DNA from 2 places in the Sulfoacidibacillus ferrooxidans genome. Region 1 is predicted to be linked to the other one. Evidence: riboswitches for the same ligand, from Rfam matches in the RefSeq annotation. Region 1 holds a riboswitch; the other holds the start of a gene.

The links. Region 1 has a riboswitch for glycine ahead of gcvT (glycine cleavage system aminomethyltransferase GcvT). Riboswitches for the same ligand answer to the same signal wherever they lie in the genome.
Region 2: it holds a riboswitch for glycine, as region 1 does, so the genes downstream of both, sdaAA (L-serine ammonia-lyase, iron-sulfur-dependent, subunit alpha) here and gcvT (glycine cleavage system aminomethyltransferase GcvT) in region 1, are expected to answer to the same signal.

What each region holds. Positions count from the first base shown of each region.
Region 1 covers NZ_JALBUF010000003.1:157,832-168,707, reverse strand. Annotated here, with positions in the region: gene asnB (asparagine synthase (glutamine-hydrolyzing)) at 1-1,704, shown strand, start outside; gene zapE (AFG1/ZapE family ATPase) at 1,701-2,630, shown strand; gene MM817_RS07085 (YqhG family protein) at 2,819-3,667, opposite strand; gene MM817_RS07080 (DEAD/DEAH box helicase) at 3,715-5,373, opposite strand; glycine riboswitch at 5,518-5,626, shown strand; gene gcvT (glycine cleavage system aminomethyltransferase GcvT) at 5,808-6,902, shown strand; gene gcvPA (aminomethyl-transferring glycine dehydrogenase subunit GcvPA) at 6,941-8,284, shown strand; gene gcvPB (aminomethyl-transferring glycine dehydrogenase subunit GcvPB) at 8,281-9,747, shown strand; gene aroQ (type II 3-dehydroquinate dehydratase) at 9,795-10,226, shown strand; gene MM817_RS07055 (M24 family metallopeptidase) at 10,248-10,876, shown strand, end outside.
Region 2 covers NZ_JALBUF010000008.1:21,098-31,973, reverse strand. Annotated here, with positions in the region: gene MM817_RS11685 (sensor histidine kinase) at 1-124, shown strand, start outside; gene MM817_RS11680 (hypothetical protein) at 268-951, shown strand; gene MM817_RS11675 (hypothetical protein) at 1,261-1,563, opposite strand; gene sdaAB (L-serine ammonia-lyase, iron-sulfur-dependent subunit beta) at 1,651-2,319, opposite strand; gene sdaAA (L-serine ammonia-lyase, iron-sulfur-dependent, subunit alpha) at 2,309-3,220, opposite strand; glycine riboswitch at 3,399-3,499, opposite strand; gene acs (acetate--CoA ligase) at 3,705-5,684, shown strand; gene MM817_RS11655 (NADP-dependent oxidoreductase) at 5,781-6,794, shown strand; gene nadA (quinolinate synthase NadA) at 6,957-8,057, opposite strand; gene nadC (carboxylating nicotinate-nucleotide diphosphorylase) at 8,058-8,900, opposite strand; gene nadB (L-aspartate oxidase) at 8,869-10,443, opposite strand; gene MM817_RS11635 (glycerate kinase) at 10,601-10,876, shown strand, end outside.

The DNA.
Region 1 (10,876 bases):
AATGGCGAAATTTATAATTATAAAACATTACGTGATGAACTTATTGATCTTGGACACACTTTTAAAACGGAGACTGATACAGAAGTCATTGTTCATTTATATGAGCAATATGGTGTGGATTGTGTAACTAAATTGCGTGGTATGTTTTCGTTTGGTATTTGGGATGGAGAGAAGCAACAACTTTTTATGGCGCGAGATCCATTTGGAATTAAACCTTTATACTATACGCAGCAAGATGGGTTTTTGGCGTTTGCATCAGAGATTAAAAGTCTGCTTAGAATTCCAGATGTGTCACGTATCATTGACAGAGAAGCATTTTGGAATTATCTAACATTTCAGTATGTCCCTGAGCCAATGACTATGTTTGAAGGGATTCACAAGTTACCACCAGCGCATTATCTAATTGCACGTGGTAATGAGACGATTGTTAAACGCTATTATCAATTAAAATTTTCTCCAATTGATCAACCTATTTCATATTATGTTGACGGGATTTTAGAACAACTGCGGGAATCCGTACGTGTACACATGAATAGCGATGTGCCACGTGGTGCTTTTTTATCTTCTGGTGTGGATTCGAGTGCAATTGTCGCTTTATTAAAGGAATTAGAAGATGTACAAACTTTTACTGTTGGGTTTGAAGGTGCTGGTGGATTAAGTGAGATTCAGTATGCGCGCGAAACCGCACGAGTATTAGGAACTGTGCATCGTGATACTGTAATTACAGCAAAGAGATATTTGGAGGAACTTCCACGCCTTGTATATCATCAGGACGAGCCTGTAGCAGATCCGTCCGCTATTGCCTTGTATTTTGTTTCTGAGCTAGCTAGCGAGCATGTGACAGTAGTGCTGTCTGGTGAAGGCGCTGATGAGATTTTTGGTGGATATACAATTTATAGAGAGCCCCTTTCCTTGCGTATGTTTGAGTATGTCCCACCTAGTATTCGCCAAAGTCTTTCAGGTGTTGCGCAAATTTTACCTGAAGGAATGAAAGGAAGAAGCTTTTTGATGCGGGGCTCTCGAACAGTTGAGGAAAGATTTTTTGGTAATGCTTTTCTATTTTCAGAAGCTGAAAAGAAAAAATTTGTGAAATTTAATCCGGATGAATATCATTATCGACGTCCAATGGATATCACTGGTCAATATTATAGCCAAGTAAAAGATGCTGATGACGTGACTAAAATGCAATATTTGGATTTGCATACTTGGTTGCCAGGGGATATTCTCATGAAAGCTGATAAAATGACGATGGCTAATAGTGTGGAGCTAAGGGTTCCTTTTCTTGATAAACAAGTTTTTGAGTTTGCGTCCCAGATTCCAATGGCATATCGTTTAGCGAATGGCACAACTAAGCATGTTATGCGTGAAGCCGTTCGGAAATTACTACCAAAAGAAGTGACTGAACGTAAAAAATTAGGATTTCCAGTACCTACTCGCAAATGGTTAAAAGATGAGCATTATCAATTTGCTCGCGATCTCATCGGTTCCAGTACGCTTGATGATCTGTTTGATAAACATTATATTCTTCATCTACTTGAGGAACATCGTCAAGGCACACGTGATCATGCTCGTAAAATTTGGGCGATTGTCATCTTTTTATTATGGCATCAAACGTATGTCGAACAAACTCGCAGCTTTGTGTCCGCTGAATCAGAGTTGGTGGCTAAACGTCGACAACGAATGTTTACGGAGGCCTTGGTATGAGTTTAGAACGTTTGGGTGGTTTATTACCTAAGGGTGCAGTAAAGGTACAAGATCATCACAACCCAAATGAGTTACGTAAATTGATTCCTGCTTTACAAGAACTTCATGTCTCAGATGATGCAATTACTCGTTCAAAACCATTACTGTTAGATCTCATTGCGCAAGATAAGATCTGCAATGGCTGTAATGGATACGATCATTGTGGCAAAATAGGTGATGCAAAAGGGATGCAATATCATCTTGATGTATATAATGAACAAATTGTAGCGCAAACGGGATATTGTGAACCTTTTAAGGATTATTTGGCATTATCTCGTGCGGCGCGTTATCAGACTTATTCAGAACGCACTCCGTATGATTTACAACTAACCTTTGCTAATTTTCCTAAATCACAGAGGATGAGAAAACCCAATCTTTTCGCAGCAGCACAAACATTTGCTAATCAATTTCGTCCAGGTGACAATATGAGTGGACTTTATATTTTCGGACCTGCTGGTGTTGGTAAGACGCATCTTTTGCACGCTATTTTAAATCGATTAGATGATAGAAAAATACCGGCAATATTCGTTCGTGTTGATGCTCTTTTTGATCGTCTGAGAAGTATGATTGGTGAAGGAAAAGACATTGAACCAGCTCTAGAAATGTTTTCTACGGTACCTGTACTAGCTCTAGATGAGATTGGGCAAGAACGTCCCAATGAGTTTACATTAGAAAAGTTATTTCGGATTGTTAATCAGAGATTCTCAGCTAAATTGCCTACGCTCTATACCAGTAACTTTGCACCACCTAATTTGTATGACCGTATGCCACAGGATATGGTGAATTTTGTGGATCCGTTAAAGAGTCGCGTGATTGGTGGGTCGCAGGTAGGGTATTTAGATGGTAGTGACTATCGTATTGCGAATGCAGAAATTCTTGATGTTTAAGTTTAGTAAGCAAGCTATCTCTTGTTAAGTGTTATGAAGGTATGTGGATCATTTTGAATATTTGTATCAGGTGCGATGGTAATCGGTAGCTTTTGATCACAATCAGATGATCTAAAAATGACTGTTACCATGCACCATCTATCAGATGGTAACCATGTACTATGTCTGCACTTTGTCTATGAAAAGTGTTAGACAGGTGGTGATGCTAGATATGCAAGTGCCATTTGTTGTGGACGAACTTCAATTTTTGGTTCAGTACGCCATATGAGTTCTGCGCGACGTAATTCTCTTTCAGCCTGTATCGACAGATCACTTTCACCTTCTCCCTCACCTTCAAGATTCATGGATGGATCTTTTGTACTTGTCCTAGAGGACAAGGAGTTATAGTACTGATCTAATTTTTGTAGTTCATCTTGCAGACGATCATGCGCTTCTGTAGCCCATGTATGATCGCGATCCTGTACGTCAAGGCGAACACATTGTAATAAAAGCGAAAATAATTGATCCATGTCTAATGGAACAGGTAGAATTTGTGCGTGTAGTGGCCGTTCATCCAGTAAGTTGCGCTCATTTAAACGTGTGATTACGTCTCCATATACCTGTAAGGTTGTTAAATCAATAGCGTATGACTCTAAAAAGTCGATTCGACGGTCAGACACAAATGAAACTCTGACAATGAAAATTGCATAAGGGGAGAGAAGAGATTGATTCTCATATGCAGCTGCAAATGCACCACGCGTCTTAGCACTTGCATAGATCCTCATCAGTCGATAACATCCTGGCGTGATTAATTCAGGTTTTGCGTCTTTAGGAATTTCCTGTGGTTGCATGTCTTCTTTAAATTGTAAATAAAGAACGGTATTTGGTGGATTTTCGTTCATTGCTTCAACCCACATCCAATAAAATGGGCGATCTGTAAGTTCTTTGTCAACATCACGCGTAATTTCAACACAAAGTGCATTCTCATCACTAGGTAATATGGTTGCTCCCACTGTTTTAAAATATCGTTCACAATACTCGTAGAGCGTTGATGGCATATATGGATGGCCCCCTAGTCGTATGGTCATGTTCATCAAAAGTGAAGTTATATATTGACAAGTTGATCGTCGTCAGATCTCTGTACACGGTGAGAGATAGCAGAGAGTCTAGCTCTAATTTCTGATTCATCTGAGCTTTCCATAAATGTTTTCATGAGATCTTCTTCAAATGCTTTTGTGCCTAAGATAATGTCTAGTTTACCGATAACCATTTCAAACATGCGTATTTTATCTTGCAGTAAATGTACGATATGCTCTTCAATGGTATTGATGGTGGAAAAGTTATGAATATAGACGGGACGCGTTTGTCCAAGTCGATGCACACGACCGATGCGCTGTTCGATACGCATGGGGTTCCATGGAAGATCAAAGTTGATGACTTGATTGCAAAATTGTAGGTTTATTCCTTCTCCGCCAGCCTCGGTAGCAATAAGAACTTGTGCGCGATGTTCAAATAGATCCTTCATCCAATCTTTTTTCCCCCGTTTATAACCTCCGCGAAAGAGCACACCTTTGATGCCGGATTGTTGTAGCATATAAAGGAGAAAATCTTGTGTAGCCCGATATTCGGTAAAAATGATGACCTTGTCATCAATTTTTTTTACTAGATCAATCACTCGATTAACTTTTGTATAAGTAGGTACTGACTCAGCAAGATGATAGATTTCCATAAGTGAAATTCGGTCGCCTTCAGAATTGCGTTTATCTTTTTGCATTGTTTCTAACGTTCCGAGTGCTGCATAAGAACTACTGCATATTTCTCGCTGCAATGTGATTAGCGAGAGGACACTTCGCTTTGCTTCTTTGCGTTTTGTATACGCATCTTTGATAAATTCTGTAACTGCGTTATAAAGCATTTGTTCTTCTTTTGATAAGGTGATCGGAACTACTTCTACAAAACGTTCCGTAAATAAAACATCACCTGCTTCGCGACGATTTCTAACCATGACTTCGCCTACGGCAGTACGTAGTGCCTGTGGGTTTTTGGGATTTCGCTTTGAATGAACGTGTGTCGAACGAAAACTTGTAGCATTGCCTAATTGTCCAGGGCGTAACAAATTGATCAAATTAAATAGTTCACGCATATCATTTTGAATAGGGGTAGCAGTGACAAGCAGTAAATATTTTTTTCTTAGTTGATTAATTAATTGCCAGTTGCGCGTTTTACTATTTTTTAGCTTATGTGCTTCATCGACAATGACTATATCGTAATCTTGTGTTAAAACAGCACTGCGATGTGGATCTCTTTTTGTGGTATCGATAGAAGCAACAAGGATGTCATACGTGGTCCATGACCATTCATTGCGTTGTGCAAAAGCAGGAATAGCGAATTTTTCATTGAGTTCTCTCGTCCATTGCAAAACCAGTGAGGCTGGAACTAAAATGAGCGCTTTTTTTATAAGTCCTCTCATTAAATACTCTTTTAAAATCAATCCGGCTTCTATTGTTTTTCCAAGACCAACTTCATCTGCGAGTAGTGCTCGACCATGCAATTCATTGACTACGCGCTTGGCACTTGCAATTTGATGAGGAAATGGAACCAGATTAGGAATGGCATCTAAGCAGATAAAGTCTTCAAAAGAGGATGATAAAAACTGTTTTTCCGCCTCATAGGCCAATTGGAACATAGACCATTTTCCTGCTGGCATATCGCCACACTTCGCTAGCTGTTTTCGCAAATCCAGTTGCTCGTGATACTGATACATGTATTGTGCCCCTCTCTCAGACGAAATGAGATGCATTGTTGCTAGTATGTCCAACTTTACGTAGAACACGCAAAGGTCAGAAGATTTGAGGGTGGTAATATCGGTGTATTCACTGTATACTTTAAAGGAAAATTGCATAAGCGAATGACCATCGTAGGAGAGTGCAGACGATTGTTCTGCCGCCGAAGGAGCAAACAAGTAACATGCGGTTTTACTTTGTGAATCTCTCAGGTATAAGTACTGCGATGCGACGCAACTCTGGAGAGTGCTATATGCCACCCACGGGGAAATGGTGATGTTTTTTCTATACATCTCACGAACTCTCAGGTAAATGGACAGGGAAGATACCGACATTTGTTTTGGTGTCTTTTTTTGTTGTGCTTAGTGATTAAAAATGAAATTGTACATGATTGAGATGATCGTATAAGGAGTGAATACACGTGCTAAAGCGGACTCCGCTATTTGACCTCTATGCTCAATTTGGAGCAAAGACTATCGATTTTGGTGGCTGGGAAATGCCTGTGCAATTTAGTGGTATTATGGCTGAACATGAGGCGGTTCGCACAAGGGCAGGGTTATTTGATGTGTCCCATATGGGCGAATTTGAAGTGTCTGGACCTCATGCATTAGAATTTTTGCAAACTATTTCAACTAACGATGTCAGTCGATTAGAAATTTTACAAGCGTTGTATACACCCATTTGTTATGACGATGGGGGAACGGTGGATGATGTCCTGATTTATCGATTAGCGGATGCTGATTATTTGGTCGTTGTCAATGCGAGCAACATAGAAAAAGATGAAGAGTGGTTCATGTCTCATTCCTGTGGAGCAAACATTGTCAATCGCTCTTCACAAATGGCTCAACTAGCGCTTCAAGGTCCATTCTCTGTTCGTATTTTACAAAAACTTACAGATGAAACAGTGGAACAGATTCCTTACTATTATTGCCGTTCGAACGTGATGATTGCAGGTATTTCTTGCCTTGTTGCGCGCACTGGGTATACCGGTGAAGATGGCTATGAAATCTACTTGAATGCGTCAGATGCTGCCCACATGTTTCTTGCACTCATGGAAGCCGGAGAACCTGAAGGAATTGTACCGTGCGGTTTAGGTGCACGAGATACATTGCGTTTAGAGGCGCGGTTGCCACTATACGGGCATGAATTGACTGCAGATATTACGCCTCTTGAAGCAGGAATTGGGATGTTTGTTAAATTGCAAAAGGGTGAGTTTCACGGTTCAACTGCTTTAACGCGACAAAAAGAGCATGGAATTTCCCGCAAAGTGGTGGGATTTGAATTACTTGATCGCGGTATTGCCCGTGCAGGACACGAAGTCATGGTAGATGGAAAAAAGATAGGATTCGTTACAAGCGGTACACTCAGTCCAACTTTGCATAAAAGCATTGGTCTTGCTTTACTAGACAAGGGGTATACGGAGATCGGTCAAGACATTGTGATTGATATTCGGGGTAAACAAACTCGCGCCACAATTGTCAAAACGCCATTTTATCGCAGACAGAAGTAACTCAAGTCATACGGTCATAAAAATATGGGGGCGAGTCAGTGAATTCTTTTAGTTATATTCCAAATACGAATGACGATCGCGAATATATGTTGCGTGAACTTGGGATGAAGGGCATAGATGATCTTTTTAGTGATATTCCACCATTAGTCAAGTTAAAACGTGATCTGGAACTACCAGCTGCTGCGAGTGAGTGGGAACTTATGCAAGAATTGAGGAGACTGGCTGGTAAGAATGTCGAGCTTGGACATGCCATCTCTTTGATTGGTGCAGGTGCCTATCGTCACTATATTCCAAGCGTGATTGATGCCGTGATCGGACGATCGGAGTTTTATACTGCGTATACTCCATACCAACCTGAAATTAGTCAAGGTATGCTGCAAGCTATTTTTGAATATCAATCACTCGTTGCCAATTTAATGGGGCTAGATGTATCGAACGCATCTCTATATGATGGTCCTACCTCACTAGGTGAGGCAGCAGTGGTTGCATGTGCGCATACGCGCAGATCAAAAATACTCGTTTCTCGTACAGTTCATCCAGAGTATCGTCAGGTGCTTCAAACATATGTATCCGGACAACATATTGTGTATCAAGAAATACCCATGATAGATGGGCAGATTGACATGCAAAGGCTAGAGATTGAACTCTCTGATGAGATCGCAGCGGTTATTATTCAATACCCTAATTTTTTTGGTGGAATTGAGAATGTGCGTGCAATGGCTGAACTTGCACACGCACATGGTGCGCTCTTCGTTGTTAGTGCAAACCCTATCTCACTAGGATTACTTGAGTCTCCAGGAAAACTGGGTGCTGATATCGCTATTGCAGAAGGACAACCACTTGGTAATTCATTGCAGTTTGGGGGTCCTTATCTTGGGGTGATGGCTGCTACGTCGGCACTTACGCGTAGGTTGCCAGGTAGAATTGTTGGACAAACCAAAGATCACGATGGGAGAAGAGGATTTGTTCTCACTTTACAAGCGCGTGAACAGCATATTCGTAGAGAGAAAGCCTCGTCCAATATTTGCTCTAATCAAGCGTTAAATGCACTCGCAGCTTCAGTATATTTGTCCTATATGGGCCCCAAGGGATTAAATGAGGTTGCTTCTCAATGTTTTGCAAAAGCACATTTTGCAGCAAAATTGTTTAAACAAGCTGGTGTAAGTATAGCGTTTAAGGGCCCCTTTTTTCATGAGTTCGTGATTAAAGTAGCAGATGGTGCGCGTATTTGGCGACAACTAGCAGATGAACACATTTTTCTTGGTTATCCGCTAGCTGATGCTTATCCTGAACTACAAGATCACTATGTAGTTGCTATCACTGAAGTTGTGAGTCGTGAGCAGCTAGAGCATGTAGCTAAGCGTTTGGAGGAGATCCGATGAGTAGGCAAACAGTAGATTACCCAATTATTTTTGAACTCAGTAAACCGGGCCGAGCGGCGTATAGTTTACCTGCTCTAGATGTACCTGAGGTCGATCTGACAGACGAATTACCAAAAGAATTTCTACGCACAGAAACGCCCTTGTTGCCCGAACTATCTGAGGTGGATCTGATTCGGCACTATACTGGATTGTCAACGCGCAATCATGGAGTAGATTCAGGATTTTATCCACTTGGGTCATGCACAATGAAATATAATCCAAAGCGCAATGAAGCTGTTGCGCGTCTCACCGGATTTGCAGATATTCATCCCTATCAACCTGTAGATACAGTGCAAGGTTCGCTTGAGGTGCTTTTTTCACTTCAAACATTCCTGGCAGAAATTACTGGCATGGATGCTGTGAGTTTACAACCAGCTGCAGGTGCAGCAGGTGAATGGACCGGCCTGATGATGATTCGTGCGTATCACGAACAGCGAAAAGAAAAGCGCACCAAAGTGATTGTTCCTGATTCTGCACATGGCACAAATCCTGCGAGCGCTGTGGCTGCTGGTTTCACAACGATTACGGTTCGCTCTAATGCACGTGGTGGAGTCGACCTTGATGCACTGCGAGCAGTAGTAGGCTCGGATACAGCTGCTTTAATGTTGACGAATCCAAGTACTCTAGGTTTATTTGAAGAGCAGATTATAGAAATTGCTGAAATCGTACATGATGCGGGTGGGCTTTTGTACTATGATGGGGCAAATGCCAATGCAATTTTAGGATATGCACGTCCTGGTGATATGGGGTTTGATGTGGTTCATCTCAACTTGCATAAAACTTTTTCAACGCCTCATGGCGGTGGTGGGCCTGGAGCGGGTCCGGTCGGAGTAAAAGCTGATCTAATTCCATTCTTACCAAAACCTATGGTCGCACGTTCAGATGATGGATCTTTCTATTTAGATTACAATAGACCACAAAGTATTGGAAAAGTAAAAGGGTTTTATGGGAATTTTGGTATCTTACTTCGAGCCTATGCGTATATCCGCACCATGGGACCGGATGGTTTGCGACGAGTATCACAAGATGCTGTTCTCAATGCAAATTATTTATTGCATCGATTAGCTCCCTATTATCATGTGCCATTTCAGAGCATGTGCAAACATGAGTTTGTATTGTCAGGGAAATCGTTTAAACCTACTGGTGTAAAAACGCTGGATATTGCAAAACGGATTCTTGATTTTGGATATCATCCACCTACCATATACTTTCCCCTCAATGTGGAAGAAGCGCTCATGATTGAGCCTACCGAATCAGAGAGTCGTGAAACATTAGACGCATTTGCAGATGTTATGATTCAAATAGCGCGAGAAGCGGTGGAAGATCCTGATATGGTGAAACTTGCGCCACACACGACAATGATCAATCGACTGGATGAGACGACAGCTGCGCGTAATCCTATCCTTCGATATCAACCAGAGTAGCTTTCTCGATGGACACAGCATCGCAAAATATGGGGGAGTGAGTATGGGTGAAGAAAATCCTCGTTTTGCATGGACCTAATCTAAATATATTAGGTCAAAGAGAGCCAACAGTATATGGATTTGAAACATTAGCTGAAATTGATGAGAGGTTGCGTAAAAAAGGAGAAGAGCTTTCTTGCTTGGTAGAAAGTTTCCAGTCCAATAGTGAGGGTGCATTGATTGATGCACTCCAATGTGCAATGCGTGATGGGACAGCAGGTTGCGTCTTTAATCCTGGAGCCTATACTCACTATAGTATCGCATTACGCGATGCTGTCGCAGCCGTTCAATTTCCTGTGATTGAAGTGCACTTATCAAATATCTATGCGCGGGAATCATTTCGTTCACACTCTGTAATTGCACCTGTAGCAAAAGGTCAGATCTCTGGATTCGGGTCTCTTGGATATGAACTTGCACTGCTTGCTTTACATGCACAATGAAATCGTAAAGGGGTGTGTTGTATGAAGCATCGGCGTGACAAGGTATGGTTACAACTAGCCTCATATGAGGTAGATGGATTTCTTACATTTTCTCCAGAAAACCGTCGCTACATGACTGGTTTTTCTGGCTCATCTGGCTATGTCGTTATCACTGCACAGGAGACTCTGTTACTCACCGATTCACGGTATGCAGAGCAGTCTGCATATGAAGCAAAGGAGTCAACCGTGCATTTACATGCCGCAAAGTGGATGACTTCGCTAGCTGACTATATTGCCGATAAAAAGATTCGTCGTTTAGGATTTGAACCAGAGTCGGTCAGTTTTGCTACTTATCAACAATTAGCAAAGACAATTCCGCATGTTGTACTTGTTCCTGTTGTAAATGTGATTGAAAATGTACGAATGGTTAAAGAAGATTCTGAAATAGCTACGATGAAAATTGCGGCGGAAATCGCTGATGCTGCATTTACTCATGTAACGCAATGGTTGCAAAAAGGCGTGACAGAGCGCGATGTAGCCTTGGAATTACTTGTTTTTATGCAAAAACAAGGGGCGACGGGTGTTTCGTTTGACACCATTGTGGCAAGTGGAGAACGATCTTCGATGCCACATGGAGTAGCATCAGATCGTGTCATTCAAACAGGAGATTT
Region 2 (10,876 bases), on a different contig from region 1:
AGGATTGGCTATCGCTTTATGGATTGTCGAATCACACCATGGAAAAATGGAAGTAGAGAGCACGGTTGGGAAAGGTACTACATTTCGCATTATATTACCGGCTTCATCAAAAGCTCATGCATAAATACAATAGTTAATAACGTTTAGGTGATCAATAATTTATCCTTCACTATTTTTATATGTATTTTAAAGCAGTTTTCAATCTTTCTCTATCACAATACGTAGTGTTAGGAAGAGGATTTGTAAATTTGAAAGGGGATTTTGTAAATGAGTTTATCAAGAACAAAAAAAATAGTAACTGGAGTAGCGTTGTCCGTTGCGACATTGAGCGCGGGGTTGACGATGGTACCAAGCGCTTTTGCCGCAACACTTCCTGGTGTTAGCACATCAAGTACAATGACTGCGCATGTAGCGCACCATGCGAAATACAAGGCACCCAAACGGGAGTGGTTATTTCGAGCATTAGCTAAAGATCTGCAGATGAAACCGGGTTTATTTTTTAAAGAGTTACATCATGGAGAAACCTTATCTGAAATTGCAACGAAGCAACATGTGTCAGTAACAACGCTCCAATCTGATCTTCAAACGATTGTAAAAGATCACTTTTCCGCATTGGTGTCTAAAGGAAAAATGCCACAGCAAAAGGCCACTATGATGGAACAGAAAGTAGATGCCAACTTGCCTGCTTTAATCAATCGTAAATTTCCATTGGGACACGAGAAGAGCAATCCGACAGTAATGGTAATGAAACGAGATGGCATGTTAAAAGAAGTAGCTACTATTTTGCATATAACGCCAAAACAACTGCATCAAGATCTTCATTCTGGGCAAACGATTACTGAGATTGCGGCAAAAGAACACATCTCCTCAAGTACCTTGACAAGTGAAATGGAGGCGTACTATGCACAGCGAACGAATCAAGTAATTGCTAAATGGATCAGTAAGAACTAATTGTTTTGGGGATTTGCAAACGGATGAGTAGGGTTCTAGGTGAGCCCGCTCGTGCGTTTTGCTTAGCTATTCAGTTTAGAAATTGATTTTTATATGGGATAAAATTAATTGCCTGTCTATATTTAAACGTAAGTAAATATTTGTAATATTGATCGATGATAGTTCATGAAACGATCAGGAAATTTATCATACGTAGCCATCTATCCGTTGCTACTCAGTAGAAACTCGCATCTATTATCCTAAACACTTCACTTAAAAATTGGGGGTAATGGATATGCATCATGGACATCATCATGGACACAAACCTCATCATAAATCTTGCAAAAAAAATCGGCAATTAATTAATGAAGAAATTGAAAAAGAAATTAAGGTGAATAAGAAAGGGGAGCACTTACATTTAAAGATACGTGTAAATGTAATTAATAAACCAATTAATTCAAGTAAAGCGTTTGATAAAAATATAACAAGAGTTGCACCGGTACCACCAGCACCAGTACCACCAGCACCGGTACCACCAGCACCGGTACCACCAGCACCAGCACCAGCACCGACACCGACACCGACACCGACACCGACACCGACACCACCGAAAATGTGATGCACTATAGTCACAAGCGCCTATACGTCTTAAGCTAACAGACGTATAGGTATTTTACATAAGAAGATCATGACTGGCATAACGGTTTCATCATCATTTAGCTAAACAGTTTTGACAACACGAATATCTTTTAACATAGGGACATTTGTTAGTAACGTTGTAAGTAGTGATTCTGTTAATTCTTCATCAACTTCACAAATGGTGATGGCAGTGCCTGCACGAGTGAAGCGCTCGAGTGATAATCGTGCAATATTGTACCCCGCTCCATCTAATAGTCTAGAAATCATCGAAATAAATCCTTTTTGATCAATGTGATAGAGGATCAACGTCTCCTTCTCGCCACTAAACTTCACAGGTAACCCATCGAGTTCTTGAACTTCCACCTTTCCTCCACCTAGTGAACTAGCTATTACATTCACCTTACGAGTGGCGCCATATAGATCTATTTTCACGGTATTTGGATGATAAAATCCAATATTGGTTTGTGTAAATGTATAGTCTAACGCCAAATCTTTAGCAAGTTTATCTGCTAAGGGGATTTGATCACTATCGAGAGGCAATAAAAGCAGACCAGCTAATAAAGCTACATCTGTTCCATGTCCACGATACGTCTCTGCAAATGAGCCCATTAATTGAAAAGTCGCTCGCTTTGGTTCTTCACTGAGGATTTGACGTGCAATATAGCCAATGCGAACGGCGCCAGCTGTATGTGAACTAGACGGTCCTACCATAATGGGCCCAATAATATCGAATGCACTATTATATTTCATTAGATACGCCCACCAGTTCTTCATCTGACTTACCAAACACAGACTCTCGTAAACGTTTTCCAGTAGGCGTGGATGCTAAGCCACCTAGTCCTGTTTCGCGAAGCGTAACGGGCATTTCTTGACCAATCTCTCGCATCACTTGAATAACTTCATCAGGCGGTATCACACTTCGCACACCAGCTAGCGCCATATCGGCTGCAGCTAAGGCGGTAATCGAATGCAATCCATTTCGTATAATACAAGGAATTTCCACGAGACCCCCGACAGGGTCGCATACTAGTCCAAGTGAATTTTTTAATGCTAACCCAACTGCATGACCAGCTTGCTGTGGCGTTCCTCCGGCAATTTCAACAAGTGCTGCGGCAGCCATTGCAGTAGCAGATCCAACTTCTGCCTGACATCCTCCTGCGGCACCGGAAATCGAAGCAGAGTTTGCTATAACAAGCCCTACTGCTGCAGCAGTCAAAAGCGCCATAATTAATTTTTCGCGCGTATATTTACCGGAATCTAGTACGGATATGAGTACCCCAGGTAAAATGCCTGCTGCACCTGCAGTGGGGGTGGCGACAATACATCCCATACCGGCATTGACTTCTGATACAGAAAGAGCATAGGACATAGCTCGCAATGTGGAGGGAGCAACAAATGACTCGCCACGCTGAATGTATTCTTTCACTAAGTATGCATCTCCACCAGATAACCCACTACGTGAACGTATTGGCTGCTGAACACCTTTTCTTGCCGATGCCTCCATAACATCAAATTGTTTCTCCATTTGTGCTAAAATCTGTTCTTTTGTTCGACTGGTCTGTTCTTGTTCTACTTGTAACATAACTTCTGCCATAGACATGCTCTGTGATTCAGCTAAGGCAATCAGCTCATGTAAATATTGAAAAGACATCTTCTTACCTCCATGTATAGTATGTGAATGAACCGTATCATTGAACACAGCAATAGAGACATGCAGGAATAAATCCCTCGCATGTCTCTGCCTAGTAACCTGAAAGTTCCCTCTAAAATGGAGATGATCCACATAAAGTTACCCCGTCGGTAGCCGTTTCACGACTTTTCCAGAGTTGCATCATCTAGCGCTATGAAACCTGAGAGATTCTGTACTCGGTGAGGTACCGGATACATTGCCCCATCGGTGGTAATTTCTACACTCTCACGCTAGAGTCATCTGCTTTTCGATTCAATTATTGACTTATTATCATGCTAACTGAAGACTTGAGATTCCGTCAAGTAAAACATGGAACGATGAAGCGAATCTTTTAAATGAGATTATATATTGTCCAATGGTTCGAATATAAGCTAGAATAAAGAATATTAAGCATTTATAGTGTGCGGTAAGTGGATTACATTCCAGGTAAAGGTGGATGAAAACCTTGAGTCTAGAAAATGAAATTGATTTCATACAAAAAAGTGAGAGTATCAATCCATCAAAAGAGTATCGTGCAAAGAGTAACGTACAATCTTTTGCGGAGTATAAAGCAATCTACCAACAATCTATAGAAAATCCTGATCAATTTTGGGGGCAGATCGCAGATGAACTCGATTGGATCCATCGTGAGGAAAGAGTGAGCGAAGGTGCTATGCCGGAATTCTCATTTTTTCCGGGGAGTCAGATCAATGTTTGTCAAAACTGTGTAGATCGTCATGCCAATCATCCACAGCGTCGCAACAAGGTGGCTATTTATTTTGAAGGTGAAAATGGAGAAAGACGTTCATTCACTTACTTACAACTTTATCGTGAAGTGCAAAAGTTTTCTAATGTGCTCTTAGCACTAGGTTTATCTAAGGGAGATGTAGTAAGCGTATACATGCAAAATCTACCGGAAACGTATGTAGTATTACTTTCCTGTTTACGACTAGGTATCATCTATAATACTGTGTTTGCAGGTTTTTCTCCTGAGGCTCTTCGCGATCGGATCGTTCATTCACATGCGAAAGTGGTGATCTGTGCAAATGCTAGTTATCGTAGAGGGAAAATATTAAATCTCAAGGAAACTGTGGACGCTGCATTACGCGATGAACATCCTGTACAACATGTCATCGTGTATTCTCGTATAAAAGATATGCAAGTTTCCATGGATCCAATGCGCGATCATGACTATGATGAATTAATGCGTTGTGCATCGCCAGTTTGTGAAGCGATCCCCTTAGATTGCAATGATCCAGGACTTCTCATTTTCACAAGTGGAACGAGTGGTAAACCTAAAGGAATTGTCCATGCAGGCGGGGGATTTTTGCTTGGTACATATGCCTATTCAAAGTATCAACTGGATCTACACGACGAAGATATATATTGGAATACAGCCGACATCGGTTGGCTTACAGCCCATATTTTTGTGTTAGTAGGAGGGCTTGCGTTAGGTGTCACGACTATTATTTATGAAGGTGCAATTGACTATCCACATCAAGCTCGCGTTTATGAAATGATTGAATATTACCAGGTCAATAAGCTGTTTTCTGCTCCTACAGCATATCGGATGTTGATGAAATACGGGGAAGATCTCGCAAAGAAGTATGATCTATCATCCATCGAATTACTTGCCTCTGTTGGCGAGCCGCTTAATCCTGAAGCGTGGCACTGGATTTATCGCGTAGTTGGTGGCAATCGTGCAGTGATTAATAATACATGGGGACAAACGGAAACTGGTGGAACGCCGCTTGCCTCACTTCCAGGCGCTACTCCTATGAAACCGGGATCGTGTGGTGTACCGTTTTTTGGACATCGCCTTGATGTAGTAGATCAAGAAGGTCATACAGTTCCCGTAGGAACACCTGGGTTTCTTGTCATTCGCACTCCGTTTCCAGCTTTAGCGCGTGATGTGTTTGGCGATAGAGAAAGATACATCAATAACTACTTTGCACCGATGCCAGGCACTTATTTTACTGGCGATAGTGCTGTATGCGATCAGGATGGTCAATACTGGGTACTTGGTCGAATTGACGATGTGATCAATGTGTCAGGACACCGGATTAGTACAATGGAGATGGAAAGTTCATTGATTTCGCATGAAGCGGTAATGGAGGCGGCTGTTGTTGCAAAACCGGATGACATCAAAGGAACTGTTCCTATCGCTTTTGTAAGTATTGATACGACATATACTGCAAATGAAGAGCTAAGTAGAGCTTTGCAACGTAAAATTGTTGCAGATATTGGCTCATTTGCAAAACCGGAACGCATTCATTTTGTCAATGTGATGCCCAAAACCCGCTCCGGAAAGATTATCCGACGGATGCTGCGAGAGATTATTGAAGAGGGCACAGTCCACGGAGATGCTACTGGACTAGAGGATAGTGATATTTTAGTGACGCTCATAGCAGAAGTCAATGCAGACTCCTCACACCATAACGACTAACACGGAAGGATGTATCTGAAATTTGGTGTCCATGTAGGTTTGCTGTATGATGTCTTTGAAAAGATTGGAGGGTTTGTTATGGAGATAGAAAATGGAATGAATCAACAAATCATTTTAAAACAACGGCCATCTGGAACACCCAATACAGATACTTTTGAATGGACAAAGACACCCATCTCTGCTGTACAAGAGGGACAACTTTTAGTTAAAACACTTTATTTGTCAGTCGATCCTTATATGCGGGGAAGAATGAGCGATCGCAAATCATATGTCCCTTCCTATGAGTTAGGAAAACCGATAGAAGGTGGTGTCGTGGGTGAAGTATTGGAATCACAGTCACCAGACTTTCACAAGGGTGATTTTGTATTAGGCGGTTACGGATGGCAAACTTATGCAACAGTGAGTGCAAAAACTGTCCGAAGAATTGATCCGACACTCGCTCCTCTTTCCACTGCTTTAGGCATTCTTGGTATGACGGGGTTAACTGCTTACTTTGGATTACTTGACATCGGACGACCACAGGCGGGAGAGACAGTCGTTATTTCTGGAGCAGCTGGTGCAGTAGGGATGGTCGTAGGGCAGATTGCAAAAATTAAGGGAGCACATGTAGTCGGTATTGCGGGATCAACGAAAAAAATAGATTATTTGATCAACGAGCTAGGATTTGATTCCGCGATAAGCTATAAAGGAGACATTCCTCTTCACAAAGCTTTAGCAACTGCTTGTCCGCATGGTGTGGATGTTTATTTTGACAATGTCGGTGGAGAGATTTCAGATGCGGTTTTACGTCGTCTCAATAAAGGGGCGCGTGTGCCATTATGCGGACAAATATCATCATATAATCTAGAAAAACCGGATATTGGGGTTCGACCGCAGACCTTCCTCTTAATCAACAGTGCATTGATGCAAGGGTTTATCGTCAGTGATTTTGCAAAGCGGTTTCCTGAAGGGATAAAAGAACTTGCACAATGGGTAAACAGTAAGCAATTGAAGTCACAGGAAACGATTATTGATGGGTTTGATCAAACGGTGAATGCCTTTCTTGGGTTATTTACAGGTGATAATCTGGGTAAACAACTAGTAAAGGTAGCAGATCCATCCCATGGATAGGAACAGTAGTCAATCATCAACGTATTCTAAAGCGTGTGCACAGTGCGAATATCTCAGCTACAAGGGATAAGGGACATAGTGCTAAGAGGCAGTGTGTAAAAAAGTGTCGATCCTTTTTCAAACACTGCCTCTTAGCACAGAGTGACTGCTATCAGACTAATTTTAGGATTGTTGTAACATCCGTTCAATGGCGATTCTACTCCAAGTTGCTATATCATCAGACACGCGAATGATATGAGTAGGTGAACCCTTGACTAATTGCTCTAAAACATAGAGGAGATGTGGTCGATCAATTCGATTCATGGTCATGCAAGGGCAGGCATTTTCATTGAGTGAGACGATGGTGCGATCGAAATAGGTATCGGCTAACCGATGCACTAAGTGATGCTCAGTACCAATCGCAAAAGATGTTCCAGGAGCTGACGCTTCGATTTGCTTGATAATATAGTCAGTAGATCCACTGTCATCTGCTAGTTGCACGGTTTCATATGAGCATTCTGGATGAACAATCACGCGGATGTCAGGATATGTTTGACGAACCATGGTTACGTGGTGCGGCTGGAATTTTTCATGTACAGAACAGTGTCCTTTCCATAATAGGACACGAGAATTCCCCTGACCATGAGGATATTGTACCTCATGTGCAGATGGATCATAGACTGCAATGTCACGTAGATCTATGCCGAGTCGCACAGCTGTATTCCTTCCTAGATGTTGATCAGGGAGAAATAATACGCGTTCGCTTTGTTGCAATGCATACTGTAAGATGCGTTGTGCATTGGAAGAGGTTACAGTGAGTCCATCGTGCCGTCCAACAAAAGCTTTGACTGCAGCGGATGAATTGACATACGTGATAGGCATGATGGAATGACCAAATTGTGACGTCAGGAGATCCCATGCGGTATCCACTTGATCACTCGTCGCCATGTCAGCCATTGAACACCCTGCGCGTAAGTCTGGAAGAATGACGATTTGTTCAGAAGAAGTGAGTAAATCTGCAGTCTCTGCCATGAAATGGACGCCACAAAATACAATGTACCGTGCATCTGTTACTTGTGCTGCAAGCCTTGCCAACTGCAATGAATCTCCGCGAAAGTCTGCATATTGAATGACATCATCGCGTTGGTAGTGATGACCTAAGATGACGAGTGAAGTTCCTAGTATTCGCTTTGCCTCAGCGATTCTCTGATCGAGTTCTAGTGATGATAATTGTTCATAGGAATTTGTTGGTTGTGCGACTAGTTTATGATTGAGCAGACTCATTTACAATACCACCCCCAAAATATCTAAGCTTATATCGAGCGCTCTCACTGAATGGGTTAACCACCCCACAGAAATAAGATCTACTCCTGTCTTCGCATAGTCTTGAACTGTTTCTGGTGTCACACCACCAGATGCTTCAGTCAACATTCGTTTAGCAACTAAATTAACTGCAACTCGCATGTTTTGAGGGTTCATATTATCCAATAAAATAACATCAATAGGACATTTTATAGCCTCAGCTACTTGGTCAAGTGTATCAGTTTCCACTTCAATCTTTATAAACGGCCCCACTTTCTCCTTAACGCGAGTGACTGCGGCCGTAATCGATCCCATGGCAGCAATATGATTGTCTTTAATGAGTACTGCATCGTATAACCCGAAGCGGTGGTTACGTCCACCGCCGACTGTAACTGCGTACTTATCAAACATTCTCAGTCCAGGCAATGTTTTTCTTGTATCTACAATCTGTGTAGGGTAGTCTTTTACTTTTTCACATAGCAACTGAGTTTGCGTTGCGATACCTGACATTCTCTGTAATACATTGAGTGCCACACGTTCTGCTGAAAGAACGCCACGCGCGCGGCCAACGATATCTGCTAAGATTGTCCCTGACAAGACATCCATACCATCTGCAACGCGAGCCTCAAAGATTACTTCTGGATCTAGCATGAGAAAGGTTTGCTTAGCAATGCTTAAACCAGCGACTCGTCCAGGACTTTTAGCGATTAATACGGCATGAACGCGAGCCTCTTCTTCAAAGATCAGCTCTGTAGTTAGATCGTTTGTTCCGATATCTTCAATTAGTGCGTTTTTAATGATTTGCTGTACGAGCAACTGGTTCATGTTGTGTCTCCTTTACTTGCGTTGAGTGTTTTTCAAAAAGAGTGGACTTGAATGGAAAATCAGAACGAAAGTGTGCGCCACGACTTTCTTTACGCCAAAGAGCTGCACGTGTAACGTAGATAGCTGCTGTAACAACTGTGCGGTTTGCATCAGGCACTTTAGGGAGTTTGATAAGCTCATTAGACAGTTCTTTTAGTGCAAACGATAGATGCTCCTGATCTCTAACGATACCTACATGTCCCCACATCGTTTGTTGCACTTTTTCTAGCACATGATCTGAAGGATGAGTCATAAAATTGTTCAATTCACTAGAAGATAAGAGGGAATCTGAAAGAGTAGAAGATGGAGGTACAGGAGGGAGTGCAACCATCTGAGAGATCACTCGTTCTGCCATGACGAGTCCCTCTAACAATGAGTTGCTCGCTAAACGATTGGCTCCGTGAAGTCCAACAGATGCGACTTCACCGATGGCAAATAAGCGCAGAATCGATGTGTGTCCATACGAATCGGTCTGTACACCGCCCATCGCATAGTGTGCTACTGGCACAACAGGCATGAGTTGCATTTGTGGATTTATGCCACTATCCATACACGTATGAAAAATAGTGGGGAAACGTTGTGCAAAGTCTGGTATGTTTCGTGCGTCAAGAAAGATATCGCGACCAGCTTGCATCTCCGAATAAATAGCACGAGCTACGATATCTCTTGCAGCAAGGTCTTTATGTTGATGATAGCGGTGCATAAAGGGAGTTTCGTGCTCGTCAACTAGCAAAGCTCCTTCTCCGCGCACTGCTTCTGAGATCAGTGGAACGTTTTTATCCGTTTTTCTATGGCTTCGAAATCCTGTTGGATGAAATTGGATGAACTCCATATCGCGCAATGTGGCTCCAGCGCGTTGTGCCAAAACATATCCGTCGCCTAGAGCTAACGAGTGATTGGTTGTATAACTAAATAATTGTCCGAGCCCACCTGTCGCTAAGACTATCGCTCGAGCGTTCATATGTAGGATGTGATGGTCATCATGGATAGCCCAGATTCCAGTGCATTCGCCGCATGAAATCTGAAGATCATATACATATGTATGAGGATAAATCTCGATATTTGGATGTGACTGAACGTGCTTTGTAAGCTCCTTCAAGATCCCTTTTCCTGTCTGATCGCCACCAATATGCAAAATTCGCTGGCGACTATGAGCGCCTTCCATCCCCAGATGAGGATGTCCAGTCGCATCACCATCAAACACCACGCCAAGACGGCGTAGTTGTGTAATGACATCTGGTGCCATACTTACAATCATCTGCACAATATCGCGTTCAGATAAACCTTGACCAGTTTGCAGTGTATCTTGTATATGCAATAAAACATGGTCATCATCACCTTGAACTGCGGCAATACCACCTTGAGCCAGCATGCTATTGCTAGCCTGCAGCTCACCATTTGTGACAAGTATTACACGTCCATATTCGGCTGCGCGCAAGCTACTCATCAACCCGGCGATACCAGTTCCCACGATGATAAAGTCAGTATCGATGTGCGTAACCATGGAAATCCACCTTTCTTTGAACCTAGTCTAAGTCTATTATGGATTGTAATAACGGTATGTGTCAATACATCTGTATATACAGCATTTGTATAAGAATGTCTTTATCTATTATAATTTGATTACTCTTTTACTCATTTGACAAGAAGATGTAACCGTTATCAAGGGGGCGATCACTGTCCGTATCTTAATTGCTCCAGACTCTTTTAAAGGCTCTCTCAATGCTTCTGAGATTGCACAAAGTATGGCAAGTGGTGTAAAAAAGGCTGCCCCAGATAGTATCATCGACATGCTCCCGATTGCAGATGGTGGGGAAGGTACGATGGATTGTATGATAGAAGCGGTGGGTGGACATATTGTGACGGTCTCTATCCACGATCCGTTAGGGAACGCTCGTGATGCACGATATGGATTACTTGTAGATGGTACAGTGGTC